Regions from separate parts of the Arthrobacter sp. CG_A4 genome, predicted to be linked through region 3. Evidence: riboswitches for the same ligand, from Rfam matches in the RefSeq annotation. Region 3 holds a riboswitch; each other region holds the start of a gene.

Region 1 (6,245 bases), on a different contig from region 3:
TCGCGAATCTGGACAGACCTGCGCTGGCCCTCGCCGAAGACCTGCGCACCCCGGAGATCAACTCGGCCGCCACAGGTTTCACCAATGTTGGCGGAAGCATCGGCATGCCGATCCTGGCGAGCATCCTCACCGCCTGGCTCACCTGGCTAAACCGCACCTGGCGGCCGATCATCCTGGTCTGCGGTGCCACGGCTGTGTCCATCACGGCCACCACGTTCGGGAAGAACCTGGTGGGCCGCGCCCGCCCGGATTTTGTCCATGCCGTGCCGCCCTACGAAACCTCCCCATCCTTCCCCAGCGGGCACGCACTCAACTCCACCGTGGTCATCGGCGTGCTGGTTTATCTGACCTGCCTCCAGCTCAAGAAGACCTCGGCCCGCGTCGCGGTGATCGCCGCCGGTGTGATCTTCGTCGCGGCGATGGGCCTGAGTAGGGTTTTCCTGGGGCATCACTGGATGACGGATGTGATCGCCGCGTGGCTCCTCGGCCTTGCCTGGCTGGGCATCGTGATCCTGGCACACCGGCTGTTCCATGTGCTGCGGCACCGCGGGCATGCGGGCCCGGCGCCGACCTTCGACCATCCGGCGCACCTGATGGACGGACGCCCCGACGGCGGCGGCCCAGGCCCCGCGAAGGGTGCGGGCCCCGGCCCCGATACCGGTGCTGCCGGGAGCGCGGCCGGGAACGAAGACACCACTGCGGACGGGCTCGGCGCCCGCGGTCCGACGGGCGGGTGACCCGCGGTCCGACGGGCGGGTCAACTGCCGCCGGGTGATAGTTTTGACCCATGCGCATTCTCGTTGTGGACCACCCGCTGGTCGCCCATAAGCTCACCGTTCTGCGGGACAAGAACACCCCTTCCCCGGTCTTCCGCCAGCTCACCGAGGAACTCGTTACGCTCCTCGCCTACGAGGCGACCCGCGACGTCCGCACCGAGCCGGTGACCATCGAGACGCCGGTCAGCATCACGATCGGCACCGCCTTCACCAAGCCCACCCCGCTGGTGGTCCCTATCCTGCGCGCCGGGCTCGGCATGCTCGAGGGTATGACCAAGCTGGTCCCGACCGCCGAGGTTGGCTTCCTGGGCATGGCCCGGGATGAAGAAACCCTTGACATCATCACCTACGCCGAGCGACTCCCCGAGAACCTCACGGACCGGCAGATCTTCGTGCTGGACCCGATGCTTGCAACCGGCGGCACCTTGCGGGAGGCCATCAAGTTCCTCTTTAAGCGCGGCGCCTCCGACGTCACCTGCATCTGCCTGCTGGCCGCCCCGGAGGGCCTGGCCAAGCTGGAAGAGGAGCTTGCCGACGCCAACGTGACCATCGTCCTCGCCTCCATCGACGAGAAGCTCAACGAAAAGTCTTACATCGTCCCGGGTCTGGGCGACGCCGGCGACCGCCTCTACGGCGTGGCAGGCTAAGCCCGCCGTCGGCGAAACTGGCGCCGGAGGCGGCTGGGGGGTTCCGGGGGGTTCCGGAAAACACCGGCGCGGCCTCACCTGAACCGCATGGACTGGATCCTGTGGATCCGGGGCTCCTCGCCTGGCCGTGCTTCAGGCTGGCCGTGCCGGCTGTCTAGTACCAGTTGTTGGCGTAGTGGAAGTTCAGGGCGCCGCAGGGGGAGCCATAGCGCTCCTTGACGTAGTTCAGGCCCCAGTTGATCTGGGTCCGGTAGTTCGTCCGGTAGTCCGGGCCAGCGCTGGCCATCTTCTCGGCCGGCAGGGACTGGACCACACCGTATGCCCCGCTGCTGGGGTTCGTGGCGGTGGTCTTCCAATCGGATTCCTTCGTCCACAGCGTCTGAAGGCACTGCATCTCGCTGGGAGCCCAGCCGTAAGTTCCCAGTTGCGCGGCAGCGTAGGCCTGCGCGCCGGCAGGGTCGTCGACAGCAACGGGCTTGGCCGGTGCCGGTGCCGGTGCCGGTGCGGGCTCAGGTGCGGGTGCGGGTGCCGGAGCAGGCTCGGGTGCGGGTGCGGGTGCGGGTGCCGGAGCAGGCTCGGGTGCGGGAGCCGCGGCGGCGGGGACTTCAGCGGGCTTCACCTCTTCGGTCTGGGGCGCGAGACTGGCGGTGTCGGGAAGGGCCGACTGCGAATCGACGCGGACACGTTCGAAGTCCAGGTGCGTCAGCGGGTCGGCGGTGGTGGCCGAAGCCCCGCTGGAACTGCCGGCGCTGGCGTTGCGGTTGGCGGTCTCGGCGGCCTGCCCGGCAGCCCCGATCCCGACGAGCACCGCGCAGGTGGTGGCAACGAGGGCGGCGCGACGGCCGGTGGATCCGAGGCTCGCGGTGAACCGGGACCGGGTTGACGCGGGATTGGTGTCCGCCGCGCGGTGGCGCGAAGCCGTCGAACGGGTTGCCTGCTGGGCGCTCTTGTGGCGCGTTGGTACTTTGAATTCAGTCATGATCGCCTCTCAACGCCTGCGGAGTTAGCTGTCGGGTTCGGATGCGATATCCGGCCGCACGGAATCTCACGTGTCGGCTTCACCCCAAGGGTGCAAAGATGCAGAATGTCCGGGAACTCTGGGTTCCCCGCCTCTGCCTGGTCGAGCGGAATCCGGGAAGCGGCAGAGTTTGGCGTCCGTCCGGATGCGCGGCCCTGTGGCGGCCGCACCCTAAAAACGGTACAGGAGCCGGAAACAAATGTCACATTTCGGTAACAAGCAGGGCGACGGCGGTGCGTCGCCTTGTGCTTCCGCGGCCTAGCCTGAGCCCCGCTTCGATGGTTCCCGGCGGGTTCGACGCTAAGTGTCGTCTAGCCGGCAGGGAACCGTCGAAGCGGCGGGCTCGGCGGGCTCGGCGGACCAGCGGGAAGCCGGACGGTGAACTCCGTGCGGCCCGGCCGGGAGATGACCTCGACAGTCCCGCCGTGCGCCTCCACAATCGACTGCACAATGGAGAGCCCCAGCCCGCTGGTCCCCTCGGCCGTGGGTTCAGCCACCGTCGGACCCGTCGCCGCCGTCGCACCCGGCATCGCCGGGGCGCCCGTCGGACCCGTCGCGCCCGTCGCCGCCGTCGCTGCCGTCGCACCCGGCACCCCCGGGCTGCCGGAGGCCCCGGTGGCGGCATGTGCGGCCGTCGTGACTGCCGGGTTTTTGCGGGCGGCGTCGGCCCGGGCGAAGCGCGAGAAGATCCGGCCGACAAACTCGGGGGCGATCCCGCTGCCGTTGTCCGTTACCGTCACCACGGCGCTCCCGTCGGCGAGCCGCGCCACTCCGGTGACCACCGCTGTACCGGGGCCGGTGTGCTTGCGCGCGTTGGACAGCAGATTCGCCAGCACCTGGTGCAGTGCGGTCGCGTCGCCGCGGACCACCACCGGCTCTTCCGGGAGCTCCAGCTGCCAGAGGTGGTCCGGGGCCATGACCTTCTCGTCGCTGACCGTCTCGATCGCCAGCCGGGTGAGGTCGACGTCGCTGAACTTGAGCGGCCGGCCCTCGTCCAGGCGCGCCAGCAGCAGCAGGTCTTCCACCAGCGTGGTCATCCGCTGGGACTGGCTCTGCACCCGCGCCAGGGAGTTCTCCCCGTCCGGCGTGAAGTGTTCGGTCATCCGCATCAGCTCGGTGTAGCCGCGGATGGCGGTCAGCGGGGTGCGCAGCTCATGCGAGGCATCGGACACAAACTGGCGCACCTTCATTTCGCTTTGCTGCCGCGATTCAAGGGCGTTGGAGACGTTGTCCAGCATCTGGTTCAGCGCAAAGCCAACGCTTCCCACTTCCGTGCCGGGATGCGCCGCCGACGCCGGAACCCGCACGGCGAGTGCCACCTCGCCGGCGTCGAGCGGTAGGCGGGAGACCTGGGTGGCCACTCCGGACAGCTGTTCGAGCGGCTTCATGGTCCGGCGGATCAGGGCCGTGCCGGCGAGGCCGATCAGTACGAGACCGCCGGCGGAGACCACCACCATGGTCCACACCAGCGAGGCCAGGGTGTTCTGCTTCTCGGCGAGCGGCAGCCCGGTTACTATGACGTCGCCGGAAGGGGCCCGGGCGGCAGTGAGCCGGTACGCACCAGCGGAGAGAACGCGGTCCACGGGGCCGACGTTGGGTGTGAGCACCCCCAGTATCTCGCTGTCCCCGGCGGAGAGGGATTTGCGGCTGGCATCATCGGCGAGGAAGCCGGCGCTGCTGACGACGCCGTTGAGGATCCGCGCATTGAGGGTGCCGACGCCCTGGCCCCGGGCTTCCAGCGGATCCCGGCGGACGTCGCCGTTCCCTGGTCCGGGGCGGCCGAATTCCCGGGCCCGTCCGGACGCCTGCTCAAGCTGCGAGTCCAGTTGCCTCGTCAGGAACAGGTCCATCGAGGCATAGCTGAACACTCCGACGGCACCGCAGATCGCCACGAGCAAGCCCATGGTGACTAGGACCAGCCGGGTGCGCAGATGCCACGTGGACGGGTTGCGCCAGCTTCGCCCGGGGGCGCCTGGCTGATCGGCGCCTGTCCTATGGGTGCGAGTGGGCACGGATCACTCCGCCGGCTTCAGGACGTAGCCGGCGCCGCGCACGGTATGGATCATGGACGGGTGGCTGGCGTCAACCTTCTTGCGGAGGTAGGAAATGTAGAGTTCGACGATGTTGGCCTGGCCACCGAAATCGTAGTCCCAGACCCGGTCCAGGATTTGGGCCTTGCTGATGACGCGTTTGGGGTTTTCCATGAGGTAGCGCAGGAGCTCAAACTGCGTCGCCGTGAGGTGCAGTTCCTCGCCGGCCCGTGTGACGTCCCGGGTGTCGATGTTGAGGACCAGATCCCCGACCACGAGTTCGGCGGTGTCTATTGCTGCCACACCGGAGCGCTGGACCAGCCGGTGCAGCCGCAGCAGCACCTCCTCCATGCTGAATGGCTTGGTGACATAGTCGTCGCCTCCGGCGGCGAGGCCGGTGATCCGGTCCTGGACGTCGTCCTTGGCAGTAAGGAACAGGGCCGGGACTTCCGGGGCGAAGGAGCGAATCCGGCCGAGGAGCTCAACGCCGTCGAATCCGGGAAGCATCACGTCGAGAACCAGTACGTCGGGGCGGAACTCTTTGGCGAGTTTCACCGCTTCGGGTCCGTCGCTCGCGACCGCCACGGACCAGCCTGCCATCCGCAGCCCCATGCTCATGAGCTCGGAGAGGCTGGGTTCGTCGTCCACCACAAGGGCACGGATAGGGGAGCCGTCCGGATGCGCGAGAAGAGGGAGGTTATTGGTCATGGAGTGCGAGGTGGCCATGGGACAACTCTCCGTTCTGCCGGTTAGGCGCGGCTTTGGGGATCCTGTGCGTCACCTGTGAATCCCAGCCTAGCGAGCTGGATGCTGCCGTGGCACCGGAGCGAACAACGAACACTAACGGCCACCGCAACCTGCCGGAGCCCGCAGCACCCGGCCGCGAGGCATTTTCGGGGCCAGTCAGGGTGCCCACTCTGTGGGACGGTGGACATTGAATGATCAGTAGGCGAACGGTTTTGCCGAATCGCCCGAGTCTGAATAAATTCAAGTCATCGCACCCTCTAGCCGAAGAATCTTCGACAGCATCGCCGAAGTGGGCGTGCACTATGCACAACTCCCGATATTTGACTGGCAGAGAAGAATTGTGATCTGCACTACATTTCCGGTTTTCGTCTCACAACGTGGACTGTGGGATCCATTGTTACTTGCAAGTTTTCATTGTTACGTTGCACACTTCAATTGTGAACAAGAACTCAACAGCACCTGCAGTCGCAGCTTCCTGGTTCAGCTCACCCGCTGATTCCGAGATGCGCTGTTGTCGAATGCACGCCTAACTTTTACACCCCAAGAGTTTCTAGGCATTCGCCCCAGCCCGGTGTCGGGCGCCCCTCCCCATTTTTCATTGCGGGGAAACTAGCATTCGAGCCGCGATGACGGCCATTCACATTGAGGTAGCAAGCCATGTCAGTTGCATCCGGATACGTCCATATCTCCGTCCGTAACGCCAGCAAGGCCGGCCAGGCCTCCGGCATCCGCCAGGGGTTCGGCGGCAGCCCGTCGTTCCCCACCGGATCCGGCATCAGCTTCCCGGCCCCGGGCTACGCGGCGCAGGGCTACAACCCGAGTTCCTACGGTCAACTCCGCGCCGTTCCGGCCGAACTTGCGACGGCGCCCACTCCCGTGGTTGCGCCGGGCAACGGCAGCCCGGTGCGGCCTGTCCCGGCCGATAATGTTGCCCGCGGCTTTGTGCTCTACATGGGTATTGACGAAGAGACTGCGGCGGCTGCCGGCACATCTATTGCCAAGCTTGCCCAGGAGATCCGCACCTACG
Region 2 (6,245 bases), on a different contig from region 3:
TCGCCGCGCTGATTGGGCTGCTATGGATCATCCGGGCCAGGCGGCTGCGGATCCGTTTCGACCGCAGGGCCCGAGGGCTACGATACTTCCACGTCGAATCCGGCCTCGGTGCCGGCGGTGCCGGCGGCAACGCGGACGGCGCCGGCCAGGCAGCAAACCCGGACGACGCCGGCCAGACGGCAAACCCGGACGACGCCGTCGATCGCTGACGCAGCCGGCGGTCAGCAGCCTGCATTCTGCATTCCGCATTCTGCATTCTGCATTCTGCATTCTGCATTCTGCATTCTGCATTCTGCATTCCGCATTCTGCATTCTGCATTCTGCATTCTGCATTCTGCATTCTGCATTCTGCTTTCGGCGGTCGGCCGCGCAGACGGACTACTTCGTGAGCTCCCCCACGACGTGGTCGATGCATTCGAGCAGCGCCGACACATCGTCCGGCTCGATTGCCACGAACGTGGCAATACGCAGCTGGTTGCGGCCCAGCTTGCGGTACGGCTCGGTGTCCACGATGCCGTTGGAGCGGAGCACCGTGGCGATTGCCGCGGCGTCGATCGAGTCGTCGAAGTCGATCGTGGCGATGACGTTGGAGCGGTCCTCGGCCTTAGCCACGAACGGTGTGGCATAGCCGGAGGCCTCGGCCCAGCGGTAGATGCGCCCGGCCGAATCCGCAGTCCGGGCCGAGGCGAAGTCGAGCCCGCCGCTGGCATTGAGCCACTGCACCTGGGCGTCCAGTGTGACTAGGGTGGCCAGCGCCGGGGTGTTGTACGTCTGGTTCAGCCGTGAGTTATCGATCGCCGTCTGAAGATCCAGGAAGTCCGGAATCCAGCGGCCGCTGGCCTTGACCCGGGCCGCACGCTCCAGCGCCGCCGGGGAAAACAGACCAAGCCACAGGCCGCCGTCGGATGCGAAGTTCTTCTGCGGAGCGAAGTAGTAAACATCAGCCTCGGCTACATCCACGGCCAGGCCGCCGGCCGCGGACGTGGCATCGACCAGCACGAGGGAACCCTCATCGGAACCGGCCACGCGCTGGACCGGGGCGGCAACGCCGGTGGAGGTCTCGTTCTGCGGCCACGCGTACACGTCAACCCCGGCCTCCGCCGTGGCCTCCGGGCGAGTACCGGGCTCGGACTCGATGATGGAGGATTCAGCAAGGAACGGAGCCTTGTTCGTGGCCGCGGCGAACTTCGAGCCGAACTCGCCGAAAGACAGGTGCTGGGCCTTATTCTCCACAAGGCCGAAGCTGGCTATGTCCCAGAACGCCGTGGAACCGCCGACCCCGAGGACCACCTCATAGCCTTCGGGGGCACGGAAGAACCGGCTGAGACCGTGACGGACCGAGCCTACGAGGTTCTTGACCGGTGCCTGGCGGTGGGATGTACCCAGCAGCATCGCCGATGAGGCGAGGGCTTCCATCTGTTCCGGTCGGACCTTTGACGGTCCGGCGCCGAACCGGCCGTCCTGGGGAAGGAGGTTTGCGGGGATAGTGATGCTGGTGTCGCTCACGTGGCTCCAATTTTCGACTGCTACAAAGTGTGGCTCCGGAGGTGGCCCGGCGTGCTGGGTGCGAGGGAGCCTACTTTTCATTCTGCCTGACTGCGGAGGGCTGGCGGGAAAGGAGTCCGTCATAGTCCGGTCATCGAACCGTTCCGGGAGATTATCCGGACAAACTCAAAATAGGCTAGGCTGTCCTGCGAGCGTACGGCCGAGCTCGCCAGGGCTCATCCCGCACGCGGTACGGCGGGAAATGACGCAAGGACGGCGCTCGAGGAGCTGAGCTGAATGACGGATCTGATCGATACCACGGAGATGTATCTTCGGACCATCCTGGAGCTTGAAGAGGAAAACATCATCGCCCTCCGCGCCCGCATCGCGGAGCGACTCCGCCACTCCGGCCCCACAGTTTCCCAGACCATCGGACGGATGGAACGTGATGGGCTGGTAGTTGTCTCCGGCGACCGGCACCTCGAGCTGACCGAAACCGGCCGGAAACGCGCCATTGGCGTTATGCGCAAGCACCGTCTCGCCGAGCGCCTGCTGGCGGACGTGATAGGCCTCGACTGGGCCTACGTCCACGAGGAAGCCTGCCGCTGGGAACACGTGATGAGCGAGCGCGTGGAGCGGCGGATCTTTGAACTGCTCAACCACCCGACCGTTTCCCCTTACGGCAACCCGATTCCTGGCCTCGCTGACCTCGGGGGTCCGCCGTCCCTGCCGCACGCGGACGGCGTCGTGAACCTGCTTGAGGCTATGGCCGGCTACGGGGCCGGTTCCCGGATTACGGTCGACCGGCTTGCCGAGCCCATCCAGGTGGAGCCGGAACTGCTGGTCCAGCTCGACGAGGGAGGGATCCGTCCCGGTGCCCGGGTTTCGCTGGAACGCGTCGGGGAATACATCTCGGTCCGGGTGCCGGAGATCGAAGGTGCCCTTGAGTTGCCGCCCGAGGTCGCTGCCCACGTTTTTGTTACCGTCGGCTGACACCTCCCGGGTCACATCTCCGGGTCATAACTCGTGGGATGACCCACGAGTTATGCACAACCGCCGATAACGGATTTATCACTGGGCGGCTTCATCGCCTATAGTTGATGACCAGTACCGATACCAAAGCGTTATCTGATTCGAAGCCGAGCTCTGCCAGCGGATCAGTAACAGAGTCACCTTCTGGCAGGGGCGGGGGAACCACTTCCGGCTGTTTCAACACAGCCTTGGGGTGAAGTCCGCCAGCGGCAAGCACACTCCAGTGAGGGACTTTATTGGACCTCTTTGTGTCTGGGTGCTTGCTTACGGCGGACCGGGTCTTAGATCTCTGACCCGAATCCGACAGCTAACTCCGCAGGCTCTCCAGAGAGGAACTACTTTTTGACCACCCAGACCGCCAGGGGCCGCCGTCGTGCGGCCGGTCCCGCCCCGGAGCCACGTCCGGCCGTCGCCGCATTGGCCGACCGTCCGCGCGACGCGCACCGCGATGAACGCCGGGGCCGGCGCAGCCCGTTCCGGCAGGTCACCGACTTCGCCGCCGCCAGCGGCGTTGGGCAGAAGGCCGGTATTGCCTTGGCCGCCACAGGTCTGGTCCTGACGGTTACCGTCCCCGCGACCGGTCCGGTCGCGGTCACCAACGCCGGCCCGCCCGTCAGTTCAGCCTCTGCCGAGGCCTCCGCCGCGGCACAGCCGGATGTCACTGCGCCTGCCGCCGCCAAGATTGAATTTAACCGCAGTGCCGTCACCACGCAGGGCGATCCGGACGGGAAGCTTAAGCAGTTACTGAGCGCCCAAGCCGCTGGCGCCATCACGCGTGCTGCGTCTTCGGGAAGCCTTGGTGCACCGCTGGAGCGGATGGATTCCGTGTCGCCCTTCGGGCTGCGTGTCAGCCCCATTACCGGCGGTTCCGGCGAGTTCCACCGCGGTCAGGACTTCGCGGCCCAGTGCGGAACAGCAGTCAACGCCGCCGCAAGTGGCACCGTGACGTTTGCCGGATGGCACCCTTACGGTGGCGGAAACCGCGTGGTGATCGACCACGGCAACGGACTGGAGACCACCTACAACCACCTCAGCTCCTCGAGCGTCCGCGTCGGGCAGCAGGTCTCCCGCGGCGATGCCGTGGCGATGGCCGGGACCACCGGGGCCTCCACCGGCTGCCACCTCCACTTCGAGGTCATGGTTAACGGAGAAGTTGTCGACCCCACCGGCTGGCTCTAGCCAAGCCGATGGGTCACTCTCGCATTTCTGTGACGCGCCGTGATCTGAATGTGACATTGAACCCCAATTGCTGTACCGTATGAGGTACGCCAACTTTTCCGAAGTTGGCGCTCTTGAGTGGATTGCCTAGCTCTGCCACCGCTCAAGGTCCGTCCGCATGACATCGTCTGGCAGGGGCGGGGGAACCAATTTTGGTCTTCGCAAGAAGACCTTGGGGTTAAGTCGCAAAGCTTCCCAGGAAGCAGCGCGGCCGGGTGACTCCCATCCGAATCCGACAGCTCACCTCGCAGGCATTGGGAGAGGCTTCTTTTCGTGTCTTCACGCCGCAATGCTGCGCTTTACAGCGCTTGTGCATCTCTTACGAGCCCGCCGGAATCCACCTATCGTGCTGCCCTTGCCGGCGCCCGCAACGGATCCCACACCGCCGGCTCAACCTCTGCTGATTCCGGACTGCAATCTACGCACCTGCATTCCGTGGCCGTTTTTGGCGCATCTTCGCAGTACACCCTTCGCTAAGTAACCCATTCGGGGCGATCCGGCGTACCCCCAAGATGCCGGAGCGTCCTCAGATTGCGCCTGAAAAGCGCAGTCCAAGGATCACGAAAGAGAGAACTTAATGACTACTAGTGCAAACGCACGCCACCGCGCCGAGGTCACCAAGACCAACTCGCTGGCCGTCATTGCCAAGACTGTCGGCCACAATGCCGGAGGCATGGGCCGCCAGGCTGCAGTTATCGCTGCCGCTTCCGGTCTGGTTCTGACCAGCGGTATTGCAGCCAACGCTGCTGAGACCAACGTTCAGCGCGAATCCACCTCCGCTTCCACGCTCGAAGTCCAGTCGGCAGCTCCGGCAGCCATCTCGGCTGCTTCCACGATTGCGATCTCCTACGAGAAGCCGGCCGTCACGACCACTGCCGCTCCGGTTATCGAGGCCCCTAAGCCCGTCGTCAAGGTCCAGGAAACTCCGACCGCCACCCGGGCCGCCAGCACCAGCACCGCCGCGACCAAGACCGCCACTGTCAAGACCGTCGGCACTAACACCGTCGCCGCTGCACCGGCTTCCGCACCGGCTGCGGCCGGCGTTGCCAGCGGCATGGGTTCCACCATCGCGTCCGCTGCCTACGCCCAGCTCGGCGTCGGGCAGGACTGCACCAGGCTGGTCACGAACTCACTGGCTGCCGCCGGCATCAACTACCACGGCTGGCCGGCAGGGTACCTGTCCCTCGGCCGCACGGTGAGCGCCGCTGAGGCACAGCCGGGCGATCTCGCCTACTACCAGAACGGCGGCGCGGGTGTGGCGCATATCGCTGTCTACGTCGGCGGCGGCAAGGCCGTCCACGGCGGCTGGAATGGCGGAACCACCTCTCTGCAAAGCGTCAACGTCGGCTCCGGCCCGGTCTTCATCCGCGTCGGCGGCTAAGACAACCCCTTCCAGCGACACCAAAGGACCCCTGCCCTCCCGGCAGGGGTCCTTTGCGTTGCCGGAGCATGAATTTCAGCCGACACGGGTGAGCACCGGCTATGGAAATTCGGTGATCCGGCACTCGCGTGTTTACTCTTGTGGTGTCGATCCATAGCCCGACCATGCACAGGGCAGCCGGCCCTTGTGCCCCTGGCGGGTGCGGCCGTTAAGAGGTATGCGGATGCGCACTCTCGTTCTGAATGCTGGATATGAACCGCTGGCGGTAGTCACTTTCCGCCGGGCGCTGGTTCTTGTGCTGACTGGGAAGGCCAGCGTCGTGGCCGAAGGCGACGATCCCGTCGTCGGGCCAACCGACATCCTAGGCCGGCCGTCGGTGATTCTGCTGAATCGCTACATCAGGCCCCGGTACAACACCAGGACGGCGGTCAGCCGCCGCGGCGTGCTCCGCCGGGATTTTCAGCGCTGCGCCTATTGTGGCAAAGCAGCCCACACCATAGACCATGTCCACCCCAAGTCCAGGGGCGGAGCGGACTCGTGGGAAAACCTCGTCGCCGCCTGCCTGCGCTGCAACAACGCCAAGGGTAACCACACACCGGCCGAGATGGGCTGGAAACTCAGCTTCGTCCCGGGGCCGCCGAAGGGCGCGATCTGGCAGATCAAGGAACTGGAAAAGCCGACGCCGGCCTGGGATCCGTTCCTGTTGCCGGAATCTGCTGCCTGAGCGGTCCGCCGCGCACGGCGCACCCGGACCCGCACGTCCCGCGCTACGCTTGACTGGTGGAATTTGCTGCTGTCATTCTCGCCGGCGGCCGGTCCTCCCGCCTGGGAGGCGTGGCCAAAGCCAGCCTGGTGTACGACGGCGCTACCCTCCTGGAGGGTGCGCTGCAGGCCGCACGCGGCGCCGGAACGGTCGTCGTTGTCGGTCCGGACCCTGGCACACTTCCCGGCGGCGTGCTGAGCTGCCGCGAGGATCCGCCGTTCGCTGGTCCTGCTGCCGCCATTGCGGCCGGGCTCTCCGCGCTCCAACGCCACCGCGCGGGGTCCGGGGGCGTCGCCCCGCCGCTGACCCTCGTCCTGGCCTGCGACATGCCGCGGGTGGATGCCGCCCTGCGAGTGCTCCTCGAGG
Region 3 (6,245 bases):
GTGAGATGCCGATGTTCGCCGGCACCGGCACTGGCGTCGCGTCCTTGATCAGATCCAGGTGGGCGTGGAAATGCTCCACGTTGCCCTCGGCCGCCAGGAGGGCGAGTCCGGACCGGGCGATTCGCTCGCGGGCCCCCGCGTTATCCACGCCGAAGCCCGCGGCGGCTTCCGGTGCGCGAGTGCCGGCCGTCGTCTCAGTGGCGGTCGTCTCAGTGGCCGCCGGCGGCGCACAGGCGGCCACCCCGAAAAGGAGCGCCGGGAGTGCGGCGGCGAGGGCCAGCGTGCGGTGAATGGTCACGGATTTCGCTTTCGTTCAAAGGACCCGTTGCCCCCAGTCTAGGCTGGGCGGGCTGCGAGCGGCCGCACAGAGCCGGGCGGTGCGTCCACCCCGGCAGCCGTCGTCGCGCATTCCATAGTCAGCCAGGCAGGCGGCCGCATCACAGTGGTTGGGGCTGCCGCCCGCACCCCCGGCAGACAGGCGGCCTCAGGAGAGGGACATGGCTAAGATCGCGGACGTCACGGCGAACGAGATCCCGATCGCGGCAAACAGCGCGCCGAAGATTCGGATGGCTATCGGCGTTGCGAAAAACGACGCGGTGTAGTCCACCCCCATGGGTTTATAGGCCTTCATCATCGCGGCGTAGGCGCGAGCCGATCCGCGGAAATTGAAGGCCAGCACCAGCCCCAGTATGACCGCGGTGAGACCCAGCACGCCCACCCCCCACTGCACGACCGGGTTTGTGGTGCCCTGACCGGTTAAAGACATGACCGCCACAGAGACGAAGACCACAGCGAAGGCGATCAGGTAGACCACCAGGAACCCCTTCACCGGTTGCGGCAGCGACATCATCAGACGCCAGGCTTTCATTGGTACCCCCAAGCCGAGAATTGGCTATGGGGTCAAACCCTAGCCGACGGAAGCTGCGGTCTACAGGGGTCCCGCTCCGCCACGAACGACGGTGCTATGCGGGAGCCCGGCGCTCCACCACGGCGTAGGCTTTACCGTCCAGAAACTCCCAATCGGTCACCACCATGAAGCCGGCAGCGTCAACGCGGTCATTCAGGACGAAGACGTCAAAGCCGCCGTTGCGGGGCTCTGCGTCCCAGGTGGACGCGTGGACTTCCCCATTTTCCAGGACCAGCAGCTCGGTGTTGACATTGAAGTCCTTCTGCGGCTGATAGCTCAACTGGCAGATGGCGACACAGTGCCTGGCGAAGTCGGGGCTGCTCATTTTTGGCCTCCGCTGATGGGTCCGCTGATGGCACCATTCTATGCCGGGGGCCGCGTCCTGCGGGGCGAAGAGCTGCCCCAAACTACTCCCGCCGTTACCTCGATGTGACATTCCGTGATCATGCCGTTACCGTTATTGGGTGCCTGTTGCTTAGAAACGGGCGCTCCCCAGCCGATTGCCTAACTCTGCCGCGGCCACGGGGATACCTCGCAGCAACGTCCGGCAGAGACGGGGAACCCATTTATTGACCTGGCTTTACGCAGGTCTTGGGGTGAAGCCGCACAGTCCGATGTCAGGGCCAGAGTGCGGCCGGGTGCCTCCCATCCGAATCCGACAGCTCACCTCGCAGGCATTGGGAGAGGCTACGCACATGACTTCCAGCAATACTTTTTTGCCAAAAAGCACTGACCTTCGCAGCCAACGCCGTTCCGTATTCCTGTCCTCCAAGGGAGGTACATTCGGCCGCCAGGCTGCAGTGATTGCAGCGGCGTCCGGCCTGGTGCTCAGCAGTGCCATGGCCGCCAACGCCGCCGAGGCCCCCGTCCAGCGCGACTCCGCGCCGGCGTCGTCCGTCGACGTCGGGGGCCAGGTGGGCGCACCCGTCCTCGCGGATTCCAAAGTACAGATCACCTTCGAGCGCCCGGCAGTGGCGACCGCCCCTGCCCCGGTGATCGAACAGCCCAAGCCGGTAGCTGCCCCGGTAGTCAAGGCGTCCGTTGCTGCCCCGGCGGTCAAGGCACCCGTTGCTGCCCCGGCGGTCAAGGCACCCGTCGCTGCCCCGGCCGCCAAGGCCGCGGTGAAGGTCCAGGCAGCGCCGGCCGCTCCCGCCGCTGCCCCGGCGGCCGGCGGCGTCAATGCCACCATGGTCTCCGCCGCTTACGGCCAACTGGGCATGACACAGGATTGCACCGCCTTGGTTGAGAAGGCCCTTGGCGCAGCCGGAATCTCTGTCGGCGACCTCGGCCCGATGCAGTTCATGAACTACGGCAAAGTGGTGGGGGATGCCCAGCCGGGCGACATGGTGGTCCAGTCGGGACATATCGGAATCTACGTCGGCAACGGCCAGGTGCTCAGCAGCGGGATGAACGGCGCGAACCAGACTGTGGTTCACCCGCTGTCCTGGCTCACCGCCACCGGCCCCGTGACGTTCGTGCGTGCCGGCGTTTAGTAACACCTCCGGCAACTAGGTGATGCCACCCGCGACACTGGCGGGAAAACGTAGAAAGGCCGGTTGATCGGTTGCCTTGGGGGCAGCTGATCAACCGGTCTTTCACATGCCCGTGCCCGCCGGCCTTGCATACGCCCGGGCCAGCCAATCAGCCTTGGTACCGAAGCAGCACGACGCCGTTGCCGAACGTGCGCGTCTCCAGCAGTCGGAGCTTCGTCACCGCATCCGTCTCCTGGAAGAGTGGTTTGCCCCGTCCGATCAGGACCGGGTGGACGTAGATCCGGAATTCATCGATCAGGCCGAGCCGCCGGAAGGACGCCGCAAGATCGGCGCCGCCGAGCGCGAGGTCCCCGCCGGATTCTTCCTTGAGCTTCGCGACCTCCTCGACGACGACGTCCCGCACCACTGCGGTATTCCAACCGGCCGTCGCCAGGGTCCTGGAGTAGACGATCTTGGGCATGTCCCGCCAGATCCGGGAGAACTCGACCATGGGCGCCGGGTTCAACGGGTCCGCGTCCGCCGTCGGCCAGAACTCCGCCATCAATTCATAGGTGACGCGGCCGTCGAGGAACGCTCCCATGGTCCGGAGCTCATCATTGAAGTGTTGGTGCAGTTCGTCGTCGACCATGTGCCAGCTGAGGTCCCGGCCCGGACCCTCGATGTACCCGTCCAGGGACATCTGCGTCATGAGGATGACTTTGCGCACCGCTGGGCTCCTTCAATGGGCTGAGGGCTACCGCACCAGCGTACGCTCCGGCCCGGCGGAGCGGCAGGACTGCACGTGAACAGGCCAGGCGTCCGACGCCGGGCGGCTGGGTCTTGCCGGATTGTGGTGTCTGAGCCACGATCAAGGTACTGGGCTGAAGGAACAGCACTGCCGTTACCGGCAGTGCCCTCACGGAGGAGCAACCATGCGTGACGTGGCGTCGATCGCAGCGAAACTCCGCAGCGTCCGGAGGGCCACCGGGATCACGCAGGCGGAGCTGGCGCAGCTGGCCGGGACCTCGGTGCGAACAATCCGGACGATAGAGACCGCCACCGGCAATCCCTCCGTGCGGGCAGTGATAGCCGTGGCCAACGTCCTGGGCCTGCAGCTTGTGGCGCGCTGATGAACGCCTCAGCAAGACACCTGCCCCAAGGTCTTCCAAGGCGAAAACTCTTGCGCTCAGGGCCCCGGCGGAGCAGAATGCAGAAACTTTGAAGCCTCTACCGCGGTTCTAGCTCCCGGAGGATCAGCATGCCTGCGAATGTGTATGAGCCGACGGCCGGCCCCAGCTCTTCGCTGGACCGGGGGTGAGAGCCGGTGCAAAATCAGGGCCCCGGCCGGCACTACCGCAGCGGCCGCCACACATCTGTTGCCACCCGACGGTCCGGGTGGCCCCTGCCTGGACCATGGGGTGGGAGCCGCCGGCATCGTCTGCCGGCGGCCGCTGCCATGCTGGCCCTGTTCCTGGCGACCTCCTTCTCCGCGGCGTTCCAGGCCAGGGTGCCCGCCGACGCTGTTGCGCTGGCCGGGGCGTCCGCGTCCGCCCCTCGCACTTCCCCGGAAGCCGACGGCGGGGAACTCGCTGCCTCTTCGGTGTCCGGGCTGCCGCCCGCCGTCGTCCCGGCAGCAGCAGCGGCGCCGGTGCCGCCCGCCGTCGTGCCGCCCGCCGTCGTGCCGGCCGGGCCGCCGCCTGTCAGCCGGAAACTTGAAGCCCAGATCAATGCCGTCATCGCAGCGAACAGCCGTTACCAGGTGGGCGTTGCCCTGATCGACGTGACCGACGGTGTGGTGCACGAATACGGGGTGCGGGCCAAATTCGTCGCTGCCAGCACGGCCAAAATCCTCGCCGCCTCGGCCTACTACCATCTGGTGGAATCCGGCAGGGCTTCCCTGGGGGCGCGGATGGGGGTATCTACGGCCGGCGCCCAGATCCGGCAGATGCTCCAGCAAAGCAATAACGAATCGTGGGCGCTGATCATGGCCGCCGTCGGGCCCCGTGCGTTGACCGAGTACGCAGCGTCAATCGGGATCACATATGACCGCACACTGAACACCCTGACGCCCGCCGAGACGGCGAGGACGCTGTACCTGCTGTACACCGGCCAGCTGCTCGACGCGGCGAACACGGCGCAGCTGCTGTCCTTTCTGCAGCACACCAACAACGAATCGCTGATCCCGGCCGCCATCCCCGCGGGCATCAGCGTCTTCCACAAGTACGGCCTGCTCTTCGGTAACCTGCATGACGCGAGCATCCTGGTCCGGGGGGAGCGGGCTTACGTCTTCGTCGTCTATACGCTGGGCCGGGACACGCCCGAGTTGGCGGCCCAAGCCCGGGTTATCCGCCAACTGGCCAAGACCATCGCGGCCAGACTTTTCTGATTGGTGTTCCCGCGAGGGGCCGAGAACCGTACGCTGGAGAAGGGAGGTGAATGCCATGAAAGCAGCACAAGGAGACCGCATTGTCATCCGGGGTACGACGGTCGAATCGTCGGACCGGCACGGTGAAATCCTGGAGGTCAAGGGATCCGACGGTGCGCCGCCGTACCATGTGAGGTTCGACGACGGCCATGAGACGATCATGTTTCCCGGCGGCGACTTCATCGTCGAGCGACACGGGGCAACCTGACACAGCCTCTGCCGCCGGCCCGGTATCCCGGTCCTAGAAGTTGGACGAACTGCCGGAGCCGGAGAAGCTTCCGCCGCTGCTCCCGTACCCGGTGGTGCTGCCGCCCCCGCCACGGGCGCTGCTGACGTTACTCATCCCTGTGCTGAAGCCGGAATTGAACGTGGGAACCGAGAAGAAGTAGTAGGCCGGGTAGACCGTACCCAGGATGCTGGGCTCGTACGTGCGGCCATACCTCTTCTCGGTTCCGGCCTGGGCGCTTGCCATCTCCTTGCGCATCAGCCCGGCTTCCTTGTCGTTTTTTGCGAAGCCGGCGATGACGGTGTCGGCATGGTTCTTCAGCAGTTCGGAGAGGTGGGTGCGCGCGTCCCGCAGCCGGTCAAGGGCCGTTTCGGGGGTGATTGTTCCGTCCGACAACTCGGATGTGCAGCGTTCGAGGTCCCGGTGGCTCTGATCCCGGAAGGACCGCAGGGCGGCCGCCGTCGCAGAGTCGCCCTCGGTGTGGCGCTTGCTGAGCAGCTGTTCGAGGGCGGCGAGATCGTTGCGGAAGGGCGCGAGCTGCCGGTCCCAGGCCGGAGCCCACGAGTTCCCCCGGTTGAGCAGGGCATTGGTGTCCGCGATGACGTCGTCCAGGACGTCGAGTTCCTCGGCGGCGTCGGCGAACTGCCGGACAGTTTTGAGGTTCGGCCGCCGGCTCAGGTCCCTGGCGGCCAGGGCGTGCACCTGGTTGGAGAGCCCGGTGGCGGTGTTGTACTTCGCCATAAAGGTGCGGTGCTTCTCCAGGACCGTGCTGCCATAGCGTGAGGCCTCCGGGATGGTGCTGGCATTGAGCTCGGTGACCTGCAGGTCCATGCTGACGCTTGCATAGCTCGCATCCCCGCGGGCCAGTTCCCTGCGGCTGTCCGCACGGGTCCGCCAACGGACGATCAGCCAGGCCGCGGCCCCGGCGACGGCCGCGGCCGCCGTTGTCCAGGCCGTGATGAGGAAAGCGGCAGACCGGTACCAGGGCTGGTTGATCAGTTCCGCGCCGCGCCGGACGCCGGCGACGGTGCCGTCCGTCCACTGGGCGTCGCGCAGGAGTTCCTTGGCCGCGTTCTGGATGTCATCGCGCTGGTCGAGGGAGACTTTGCGGTCTTCCCCCATGTAGGTTCCGACCTGCCGGCCTGCCGGATCGAGGGCGAAGATGAACAGCCCGTCGGCCCATTTCTGCCCGTCGGCGCTGATCCAATCGGGATG

Evidence for each region. A riboswitch is a leader RNA that binds a small molecule or an ion and turns the genes downstream of it on or off. The one in region 3 is predicted to bind cyclic di-AMP.
Region 1: it holds a riboswitch for cyclic di-AMP, as region 3 does, so the genes downstream of both, RCH07_RS12610 (hypothetical protein) here and RCH07_RS17595 (NlpC/P60 family protein) in region 3, are expected to answer to the same signal.
Region 2: it holds a riboswitch for cyclic di-AMP, as region 3 does, so the genes downstream of both, RCH07_RS11190 (M23 family metallopeptidase) here and RCH07_RS17595 (NlpC/P60 family protein) in region 3, are expected to answer to the same signal.

The regions. Positions count from the first base shown of each region.
Region 1 is NZ_JAXCID010000028.1:11,707-17,951, reverse strand. It holds gene RCH07_RS12620 (phosphatase PAP2 family protein) at 1-737, shown strand, start outside; gene upp (uracil phosphoribosyltransferase) at 788-1,423, shown strand; gene RCH07_RS12610 (hypothetical protein) at 1,578-2,402, opposite strand; cyclic di-AMP (ydaO/yuaA leader) riboswitch at 2,401-2,560, opposite strand; gene RCH07_RS12605 (sensor histidine kinase) at 2,753-4,453, opposite strand; gene RCH07_RS12600 (response regulator transcription factor) at 4,457-5,197, opposite strand; gene RCH07_RS12595 (winged helix-turn-helix domain-containing protein) at 5,876-6,245, shown strand, end outside.
Region 2 is NZ_JAXCID010000023.1:6,603-12,847, reverse strand. It holds gene RCH07_RS11205 (MFS transporter) at 1-209, shown strand, start outside; gene serC (phosphoserine transaminase) at 379-1,506, opposite strand; gene RCH07_RS11195 (metal-dependent transcriptional regulator) at 1,783-2,478, shown strand; cyclic di-AMP (ydaO/yuaA leader) riboswitch at 2,643-2,854, shown strand; gene RCH07_RS11190 (M23 family metallopeptidase) at 2,860-3,696, shown strand; cyclic di-AMP (ydaO/yuaA leader) riboswitch at 3,834-4,003, shown strand; gene RCH07_RS11185 (NlpC/P60 family protein) at 4,313-5,116, shown strand; gene RCH07_RS11180 (HNH endonuclease) at 5,340-5,840, shown strand; gene mobA (molybdenum cofactor guanylyltransferase) at 5,897-6,245, shown strand, end outside.
Region 3 is NZ_JAXCID010000056.1:13,193-19,437, reverse strand. It holds gene RCH07_RS17610 (hypothetical protein) at 1-298, opposite strand, end outside; gene RCH07_RS17605 (hypothetical protein) at 485-868, opposite strand; gene RCH07_RS17600 (hypothetical protein) at 963-1,232, opposite strand; cyclic di-AMP (ydaO/yuaA leader) riboswitch at 1,409-1,594, shown strand; gene RCH07_RS17595 (NlpC/P60 family protein) at 1,603-2,400, shown strand; gene RCH07_RS17590 (dihydrofolate reductase family protein) at 2,549-3,106, opposite strand; gene RCH07_RS17585 (helix-turn-helix transcriptional regulator) at 3,312-3,509, shown strand; gene RCH07_RS17580 (serine hydrolase) at 3,836-4,765, shown strand; gene RCH07_RS17575 (DUF1918 domain-containing protein) at 4,821-5,012, shown strand; gene RCH07_RS17570 (DUF5129 domain-containing protein) at 5,046-6,245, opposite strand, start outside.